DNA from 3 places in the Pseudoalteromonas sp. TAE56 genome. Region 3 is predicted to be linked to each of the others. Evidence: predicted binding sites of a transcription regulator. Region 3 holds the regulator's gene; each other region holds the start of a gene.
What was found. The regulator FliA, encoded in region 3, starts transcription of late flagellar genes. The targets are predictions, from matches to a motif close to CTAAAGNTNNNNNNNNNNNNGCCGATA.

Region 1 (3,285 bases), on a different contig from region 3:
TTGTATTAAATAATGCTCTCAAGGAAGGGTGGGAGTATGCAACGTTGTGTTTTACAAAACACTGACAAGCATGCGAAGAGCTAAGTTTTATAGCTCACAGCTTAAATAAAGTTAAACGCTTTCTTGTGAGAATGTTTAACTGAAATGTAGTGAAAACACTGCTTTCAGGACAGCAAATACATGTTTATATATAAAAAAAATAACATTGGGTTTTTACTTAGCTTGCTAATGCTTTTATTTGGCACAGCATGCAGCGTTACGCCTGAAATAAAAACCATTGACGAACAACCTCAAAGTAACTCGCCAGACTACGTCTCAATTACAGCCTTGGAGCTTGCTCAGCTAAAAGATGCTGCAATGCAGTGGCAACAAGCACGCGAAGGTATAGAGCGAATTTTAAGATTAGAAAAAGAAATAACTTACCTCGTAAATCATATTGATATTATAAACAGCAAAGCTATTGCGCAGTCTAATCAAGGGTATAGCAGCAAGTCTGTACGCTCACCTCGAAACACACGTAATGTTAAATCACGCCAACAAGTTAAACAAAACTACAGCAATAAAAAACAAGCTGTAAAATTAAATAAACCAAAACATGTATTTGCTTTGCAGGTAGCTTCGGTTGACTCAGAGCAAGGTGTGGCTAAAGCATGGCAAGAGCTAAATACTAAAGCAGCACCATTGTTTAGAGACAAAATACTGACTAACGTAGAAACCGCCAAAATAAACGACAAAATGTTTTATAGACTAAAGTTAGGCTCTTACCAAAACTTTAAAAATGCGAAAGCCGACTGTGACGTATTTAAGCTGTACAAACTCGATTGCATAGTAAGTAACTACACAGATAAACCGGTTAAACTTTAAAATATTGGATTATAAGGTCTTTTTTGGCTTGTTTTTTGCTTTGTTATTTTTACATAGTGCTAAATGGTTTTTAATCAGTTGAAACATTTTATTTTATACGTGGGATTAGCTCTTAGCCTTATGGGGTGTAGCAGTCAAAATACTGACACTAATCAGTTAGATGATATGGTCCGTATGCAAGAGATAAAGCCTTACCTTGAACAATGGGACAGCAGTAAAGAAAAAATAAATCGTTTAAGTGATATTGAAGAAGACCTGTTAATGTTAATTCAAGCTCTATCCGCACAAACCGATATTGATGCGGTGCCAGAGCCACTTAAAGGTGATGTTAAGCATATAAAGTACGGAAGTGAAAATATTGCTCATATAGCAACAGAATCCATAGAAAGCAAAAGTATTATTGATGCGAAAAAAATAAGTTACAGTGTTCAAATTGCTAGGTATATGAATGCTAAAAGAGCTGAAGCACAAGTGCAGCGTTTACAGCAGCAATATCCACAATTAAGTGCAATTTTGCAATATCAAATAAATGCGCAAACTAAAAATTCAGTTACGCTCTATAACCTGGTAGCTGGGCCCGTTCAAACTCAAAAGCAAGCTGCGCAGTTGTGCATGTTTTTTTTCAGGCTAGGGAATAGGTGTAAATTGACCACTTTTAAAGAAGGCTAAATACAAAAACAGTTTACTTGTTTTGAATATTTAATAAAAAATATATTTTTTCTAAATATTTCATGGACTCTGCCGATACTTAATGTAACCTGACTAAGGTTAATTAAATATATTTAAGGGACAAATTATGAACAATCTTTTTACTAAAGTAGCTTTGGCTGCATCTATCACTGCACTTTCTTTAACCTCTTCAGCAGTAATCGCAGAAACAGCGAATGCAGTTGCATCTGTACAAGTACAAAATTCATTTGACTTTGAAGTTGGGGATCCAATGAACTTTGGTATTGTTCGAGTAACTAATGGTGGAGATGCTGCAGATTTTGCTTCAGTAGTACTTCCTGCATTAGCGGGGAGTAACCCAACTTATATAGCAACAGCTGGAACTACAAATACAGATGCTGAAATTAGTGTTTTAGATTCAACGGATTTCGCACCAGCGACTTTTACAATTTCAGGTGCTTCAAATTTTACAGATATACTGATCCAAAGTGTTACTGATGTAGATATGACTACGCAAGATTCTGCACCTGGTGGGCCGGGCTTTACGTTATCTGATTTTACATATTATGTAGTTGCGGGCAGTAATACCGCAGATACAGGATCCATTGATGGCTCGACTAGCACTGTAACGACAGATATTGATGGTACGGCAACATTTAGTGTTGGAGCAACATTAACTACAGATAAAACAGTATTTACAGAGTATGGCGATGTTTCATACACAGGAGATGTAGCTGTAACTGTTGAATACCAATAAGAGAATAGTTGGGATTAGGGAATAATGTTAAAATACTCATGTTTATTGATTATATTTTCTTCATTTAGTGCTGTATCCCAAGTGACTATTTTCCAACAGCTTAATTTTGGAACCGTGGTTGTTGCCAAAAACGAGCGTGTAAGTACACTTGAACTACTGCCTAACGGGCGTAGTTCAAGTACCAATGACATTCATATAATTGAAGGTGGCGAGGTGGCTGAAGTATTAATTGAAAACTTTCCGCCTAGGGTACAGCTTATAATTTCTGACACCGTTAACGATATGCCACTTACAAGCACTAGTGGTGGCAGCTCGTTTATTCTTAATAAGCTATTATATCGAAATGACATAGTAACCAATGGGTTAGGAACTGCAGAGGTTCATATTGGAGGCCTAATTAGCACATCAGGTAATAACAGTGATTATTTCGATGAACAGTTTAAATCAATAATTCAAATAACAATAGAATATTAATTATTTAATAGTAAAGGACTTTACTAATGAAGCGACATTTTGTCATCGTAATTTTACTTCTACAAATTTTTTTTAGTTTTTCAACCTACGCAAATCTACTTATATCTCCAACTAGGATTGAATTTGACGATCGTCAGCGAGTCGCTAAGATAATACTTATTAATAGCAGCGATGACTATAAAACTTACCGTTTAGAGTGGCAAGAAAAACAAGCTAAACAGTCGGGTGGGTACAAAACCTTAAAGGCGGTTGCTGAAAACCCAAAATCGTTAAGTAATATGATACGAATGAGCCCCTCACAAGTGAGATTGGCTCCAGGCGAACGCCAAATTGTAAAGCTTGCATTGCGTAAACCTAAAGGTCTGGCTATTAATGAATATCGCTCTCACCTTCTATTCAAAGCTTTACCCAGTGATAGTAAGGTAAAAGAAAGCGAAGGAGTAGGTGTTAATGTTAATTTTATCTTAAGTTATTCTATTCCTGTTATTTTACGACAGGGTAAATTGGCTTCCCCAAATGTA
Region 2 (3,285 bases), on a different contig from region 3:
AAATAGCCGGACTTAGCATTAAAACCCAGCTTTTGCTTAAAATACTAACAATATATAAAAACCATTCAGGCAAAATACTCTGCCCTATTTTGTTTTTTTATCGTCATCAGTACCATCACCATTACCCGGCATGTCGCAATATTTATTGATTATTTTCACAGGCACTCCATTACATATGTTAAGGAAATGTACTGTAAGCTAAAATGATGAAATTGCCAAGATACTTAAGGCAATTAAGTACCTTAAATTAAAACAAACATAGTGAAATATAACACAAGCAATAACTTAGCGCACATCAATAGGAGCAGACTCTTTAGCCTTACCTTGCAGGATTGATATTTCTACCCGACGGTTTCTTCGGCGATCTTCATTTGAATCGTTTGGAACAAGTGGACGAGTATCAGCGCGCCCTACTACCATCATCCGATTTTTATCAAACCCTTGCACTGTTTGCAGTTCGCTTGCTACTGCTACAGCACGCTTTGACGATAAGTCCCAATTATTAATATATAACTCATTTGAAACCTGAAAATCGTCGGTATGTCCCGAAACAGTAATTTCACCAGGTACATCCTTTAACAGCACACCAATATCTTGAATAATAGGTTTAAACTTAGGTTGTAAAAACGCACTCCCTGAGGGAAATGAACCATTTTCACGAATACGAATAATAATTTGCTGCCCTAAAGATTCAAGCTCTATTGCACCATCTATAATTTGCTTTTCAAGCTGCTGCGCTATTTTTTTAACAAGCTCGTTAGTTTGTTCCTGATCGGCAGCTGAAGTTGCTTGCTCTGACGATTGTTCTTGCGATGTGCTACGAGATTCCCCCCCTCGTTTATCTCCTCGCTGCTCTTGCCTACCACCAGCGGAGCTTTCATCACCTGCTTGAAATTCAAGCATTTGCTGGGTCATTTCTACAGTTTGTTGCTGAATGGTTTCTATTGGGGTTGGTTCTGGTTTACCTGGAGTAAACTCCATGGCAATAACAGAGGTACCTTTGGGGATATCTTTTACTTCAATTTTATTCTGTACACCAAAAGCAAACTTCATTGAGCCTGCTATTTGTTTAAATTTAAGTACATCCATTTCTGAAAACGCAAGCAAGAGTACAAAGAAGCACATTAATAATGACATTAAATCGGCAAAAGTTCCCATCCATGCAGGTAAGCCTGGTGGTGGACATTTGCACTCTTGATCAGACATAGTTACTCCTCGGTATCTACTTTGCGCTTAGATTCAGCTAAGTAATTTTTCAAAATACCTTCGATTACTTTTGGATTTTGACCATCTTGAATACCTAAAATAGCATCTAAAATTAAACGTTGATTCATAGCTTCTTCGTCTTTACGCAGTTCAAGTTTTACCTGAATTGGGATTGCTACAACATTAGCTAAAAACGCGCCATATAAAGTTGTTAATAGTGCTACCGCCATTGCCGGGCCAATTGCTTTTGGGTCATCCATGTTAGATAACATTGCAACTAAGCCAATTAGGGTGCCAATCATTCCCATTGCTGGTGCTATATCGGCTAATGACTTAAATAAACCTGCGCCCATTTCATGGCGAGTCGTGGTTAGAGAAATATCTTTTTGAAGTGTAGCGCGAACTACATCTGCATCATGTCCGTCAACAAGCATGTCGACGCCTTTGCGCATAAATGGATTTGGGATTTCAGCTTCTTCGAGTGCTAAAAAGCCTCCTTTACGAGCTGAATCAGCAAGCTCTACAGCTTTTTCAATAAGTTCTTCTGGCGTTTCAATTTTAAACATAAACGCTTTAGCAACAACTTTACCTATCCCCAAAAATTGCGACATGGTGAAGTTTGATAAAACAATAAAGAGCGAACCACCAAATACAATTACACTTGAAGGGGCATCGGCAAACATAGCCATTTCACCGCTACTACTCATAAACATAGACATGACAATTAAGCCAATTGCGCCTAGGATCCCAATTATGGTTGCTAAATCCACATTTCCTCCAGAAGTTTCATGCTTAATGGCCTTATCATAAACTTTTATTATTAACTGCTTATCGGCAACATATTGAATTGCTTAAGCCATTTTTATAAATAAACATAAAAAGCAGCCTTTAGCACTATCTTAGATCAAGTTATAGAGGCTACCTAATTATCAATTGATTTATTAAACCAACAGACCGCTATTAAGGCTTTATTAGTGCACTTGAAATATAATTTAACGTGATAAAGGTAAAAAACCAATATCATCCTTTGACCTAGTTTAGCATTCCCCCTAAAATTGACCCCTAAATTTATTATGTAAGCTGAAATAAAGATGGCGACTAAAAAACCTGAAAACTTAAGTTTCGAACAAGCACTAGAAGAATTATCTACAATCGTTAGTGACATGGAACAAGGTGACTTATCGCTTGAGCAATCGTTAAAGCAATTTGAGCGTGGAATTGCATTAGCAAGTGCTTCATCAGGGAAATTACAGCAAGCAGAGCAAAAAGTATCAATTTTGATGGGGAATGGCGAAAAGTCAGTACTTACAAATTTTGATAGTGATATGGAATAGCTGTGAGCATAAAAAATCATATTGAACGTGCTCAAAAAGATGTAGTAGCAACTTTACAACTGCATTTTAAACAGCCTCTCGATACAGAAGAAACTGTAAAGAACGCCACCCAGTATGGATTATTTAATGGGGGTAAAAGATTACGTCCATTTTTAGTTTATGCCACAGGTAAAATGCTAGGCGCAAACCAACAAGACTTAAACGTACTTGCTGCTGCAATTGAGTGCATTCATAGCTATTCGTTAGTTCATGACGACTTACCTGCAATGGACGATGACGATTTACGTCGCGGACGCCCTACTTGCCACATAGAATTTGGCGAGGCAAACGCAATTTTAGCCGGTGATGCTCTACAAACTCTTGCCTTTGAGCTTATTGCAAATCACAAATTTGAATGCTCATCACAAACACAAGTAAAAATGATTGCACAATTAGCCCAAGCATCAGGTCTACAAGGTATGGTTGGCGGACAAGGCCTCGATATAGCTGCTACGGATAAAGTAATTACCGTACAAGAGCTTGAGCGAATACATAAACTAAAAACTGGGGCTCTAATTAATTGCGCAATTACACTTGGTGCACTGTGCAGTGAAAAGGCAGATCAACAAACCTTAGAAAACTTAAGTGTTTTTGGGTATGCTATAGGGCTAGCATTTCAAGTACACGACGACATTTTAGATGTTGAAGGCGATACGGTTACTTTAGGTAAGCCGCAAGGCTCCGATATTGCCGCGAATAAAGCGAC
Region 3 (3,285 bases):
TCTCTAACAAGTTCTATAACACGACGAATAACTTGACCCGTTAAGTCTTGATAATCTTGAGCCATTAGTACATTTGTCATTAAGCTTTGAAGCTCATCAGTTTTGTGATGAGAATTATTCATAAACTTATCGATACTATGGCAAAGTTGTTTAAACTCACCAAGCTCAATCTCGCGACTCATTAAACGATCCCATGTCGGTTTGATATGAGATATTTCATCTGCCAGTTGTTGAGCTATAGGTAAACTAGCCTCAACAGCATCCATTGTTTTATTAGCCGCATTCTCTGTCATTTCTATGACATAATTAAGCCGCTTTTTAGCATCTGGAATAGCATCAGTCGTTATATTAGTTAAGCGAGTATCAAGCTCAAAGCTTTTAAGTGCTTCGTGCAGTTGACGAGTCAACTTTCCAACTTCAGCAAATAATTTAGACTGCTCTTGTGAAGCGGTCTCTAAAATCAACTCATTTGCTTTATCTTGCTCATCGTTTTCTAAAAAAATGACGAGTTGACGAGCTTGTTCTAACGTTATTTGAGGCGCAGCTGGTGCTGACATAAGCCTCTCCCCCATCATTAGCCTAAGCGTTCAAATACTTTTTCTAATTTAGTTTTTAATGTTCCAGCCGTAAACGGCTTAACAATATAACCATTAACGCCAGCTTGCGCTGCAGCTATTATTTGTTCTTTTTTAGCTTCTGCCGTTACCATCAATACAGGGATATGTTTTAACTTATCATCTGCACGAATTGCTCTTAAAAGGTCAATGCCTTGCATTCCAGGCATATTCCAATCTGTAACCACAAAATCAAATACTTGATTTTGTAACATAGGCAAAGCTGTAGACCCGTCATCAGCTTCTTGAACGTTAGTGAAACCTAAGTCACGTAATAGGTTTTTTATAATTCGTCTCATCGTTGAAAAATCATCAACTACAAGAATTTTCATGTTTTTATCCAAAACATCCCCCAGTGAGGTATTAACCTTAGTTTACTTACTACTAGTTTATCCAGTCATTGATTTTAGCTTTAAGCTTAATCATCGCCTGACCATGTATCTGACTTACACGCGATTCGCTTACATCGAGTATATGTCCTATTTCTTTTAAATTCATTTCATCGTTATAGTACAAAGAAAGCACCATCGCATCACGCTCTGGTAATGACTTTATCGCGCTTAGTAAAGACTCATTAAACCGGTCATTTTTAACATTATTAAAAGGTTTGTCTAGCGCTAAATCTTGGCCTACGGGAGTAATAACATCCTCATCGACACCAAGGTCTTCTATGCCTAATACTTTACTGGTATTAACATCATTTAAAATATGATGGTACTCATTGAGCGAAATTTCAAGTTTTTCAGCAACTTCTGTATCTGTTGGTTCGCGGTTCAGACTGCTTTCGAGCCCAGTAATTGCTTCTGCAACTTGTCGGCTTTTGCGGTGTACTGAACGAGGAGCCCAATCACCACGGCGCATTTCATCAAGCATAGCACCGCGAATACGAATACCAGCAAAGGTCTCAAAGCTTGCACCTTTTGTCGCATCAAAGTTTTTTGAAGCTTCTATTAAACCTATCATTCCTGATTGAATTAAATCATCAAGCTGAACGCTAGGTGGTAATCGAGCAATTAGATGACATGCCACTTTTTTTACAAGTGATGCATGTTTCTCAACAATCACATTTAAGTTTTGTGTTGATTGATATCCCATAGCTCTATTCACCAGTGTTGTCATAATTAGCCGTTTACTAGTTTCTCAATGAAAAACTCTAAATGCCCAGATGGTTGATTTGGTATTGGCCATTTAACTGCTTTTGTTGCCAGTGTTTTAAACGCAAGAGCGGCTGGCGAATTTGGAAAGAGTTCTACGATTACTTTTTGACGACGTGTTGCTTTGCGCATATTTTCGTCATAAGGAACCGTTGCGACTAGCTCCATTGATACATCTAAAAAGCGATCTGTTACTTTAGAAAGCTTTGCAAATAATTCGGTGCCTTCACGCATACTGCGGACCATATTGGCGACAATTTTAAACTTATAAACACCGTGCTCACGGCTTAATACTTTAATAAGTGCGTAAGCATCCGTTATTGATGTTGGTTCATCGCACACGACAACCATTACATCTTGTGCCGCGCGAGAAAAGCTCAGTACCATGTCTGAAATACCAGCGGCGGTATCTACAATTAAAATATCAAATTCGGTATTTAATTCGCTAAACGCACGAATTAGTCCAGCATGCTCAGATGGCGATAGCTCCACCATACTTTGCGAACCAGACGTAGCCGGTACAATTTTAATACCGGCAGGGCCTTCAACTAAAATTTCGTCAAGCTCACATTCACCAGACAAAACGTGTGATAAATTACGCTCTACACGTAAACCAAGCATTACATCACAGTTTGCTAAACCTAAGTCAGCATCCAGCACTAATACTCTGTTACCTTGTTGCCCTAGTGCAATAGCTGTATTTAGAGAAACATTTGTTTTCCCTACTCCACCCTTACCACCGGTTACAGCGATAACTTTTACGCCGTTGTTATTGTTTTGACTCATCTTGCGCAGGCCGCTTGCTTGATCTAATACTGTGTTAATCATACATCCCTACTGTACTTGGCGCCACTGCTTGGTGCCTTGAATGTTGTGCTTTTATTCTTTTTAAATATAATTGCTCAGCCTTTTTCACTAGTTTTTCAGCATTTGCAACACGAATATCTTCTGGTACTCGTTGACCGTTAGTAAGATACCCTATTGGAAGACGATTTTGAATCGCAATACTAATAATCTCACCCAAACTCAAAGATTCATCTAACTTAGTGAAAATACAACCACTTAACTGTACTTTTTTAAAGTGACGTACTGTTTCTTGTAATACATTAATTTGTGCTGTCGCGCTTAGTACTAGGTAGCTGCGAATATCCACACGTTGGTTGCGCATTAACGTGTTTAACTGCTCAGTTAAACGTAAATCTCGTTGGCTCATACCTGCTGTATCAATTAATACTAGACGTTTATTTCGTAAATGATATAAAACTTCAGCTAATTCATTAGCATCTTTAACTTGTTTTACACCACAACCAATAATACGGCCATATGTTGCAAGTTGCTCATAGGCTCCAATTCTGTACGTATCAGTGGTTATTAACGCCACTTTATCAGCGCCATATTTTTGTGCGCCTAACGCTGCAAGCTTAGCCACAGTTGTTGTTTTACCTACGCCTGTAGGGCCAACTAATGCATATACACCACCTTGGCGAAGTATTTCATTATTGGTTGTTTGCATTTGA

Region 1: a site for FliA is predicted at 1,585-1,611, ahead of L656_RS0107590 (DUF4402 domain-containing protein). Genes of this name have one in related genera too.
Region 2: a site for FliA is predicted at 2,036-2,062, ahead of pomA (flagellar motor protein PomA). Genes of this name have one in related genera too.

Annotation. Positions count from the first base shown of each region.
Region 1 covers NZ_AUTN01000078.1:20,369-23,653, reverse strand. The annotation lists gene L656_RS0107600 (SPOR domain-containing protein) at 181-864, shown strand; gene L656_RS0107595 (SPOR domain-containing protein) at 985-1,533, shown strand; gene L656_RS0107590 (DUF4402 domain-containing protein) at 1,661-2,290, shown strand; gene L656_RS0107585 (hypothetical protein) at 2,315-2,764, shown strand; gene L656_RS0107580 (fimbrial biogenesis chaperone) at 2,791-3,285, shown strand, end outside.
Region 2 covers NZ_AUTN01000131.1:21,411-24,695, forward strand. The annotation lists gene L656_RS0115290 (hypothetical protein) at 1-73, opposite strand, end outside; gene L656_RS0115295 (flagellar motor protein MotB) at 286-1,206, opposite strand; gene pomA (flagellar motor protein PomA) at 1,209-1,976, opposite strand; gene L656_RS0115305 (exodeoxyribonuclease VII small subunit) at 2,298-2,540, shown strand; gene ispA ((2E,6E)-farnesyl diphosphate synthase) at 2,543-3,285, shown strand, end outside.
Region 3 covers NZ_AUTN01000102.1:13,843-17,127, forward strand. The annotation lists gene L656_RS0110680 (protein phosphatase CheZ) at 1-557, opposite strand, end outside; gene cheY (chemotaxis response regulator CheY) at 575-958, opposite strand; gene L656_RS0110690 (RNA polymerase sigma factor FliA) at 999-1,709, opposite strand; gene L656_RS0110695 (MinD/ParA family ATP-binding protein) at 1,736-2,596, opposite strand; gene flhF (flagellar biosynthesis protein FlhF) at 2,589-3,285, opposite strand, start outside.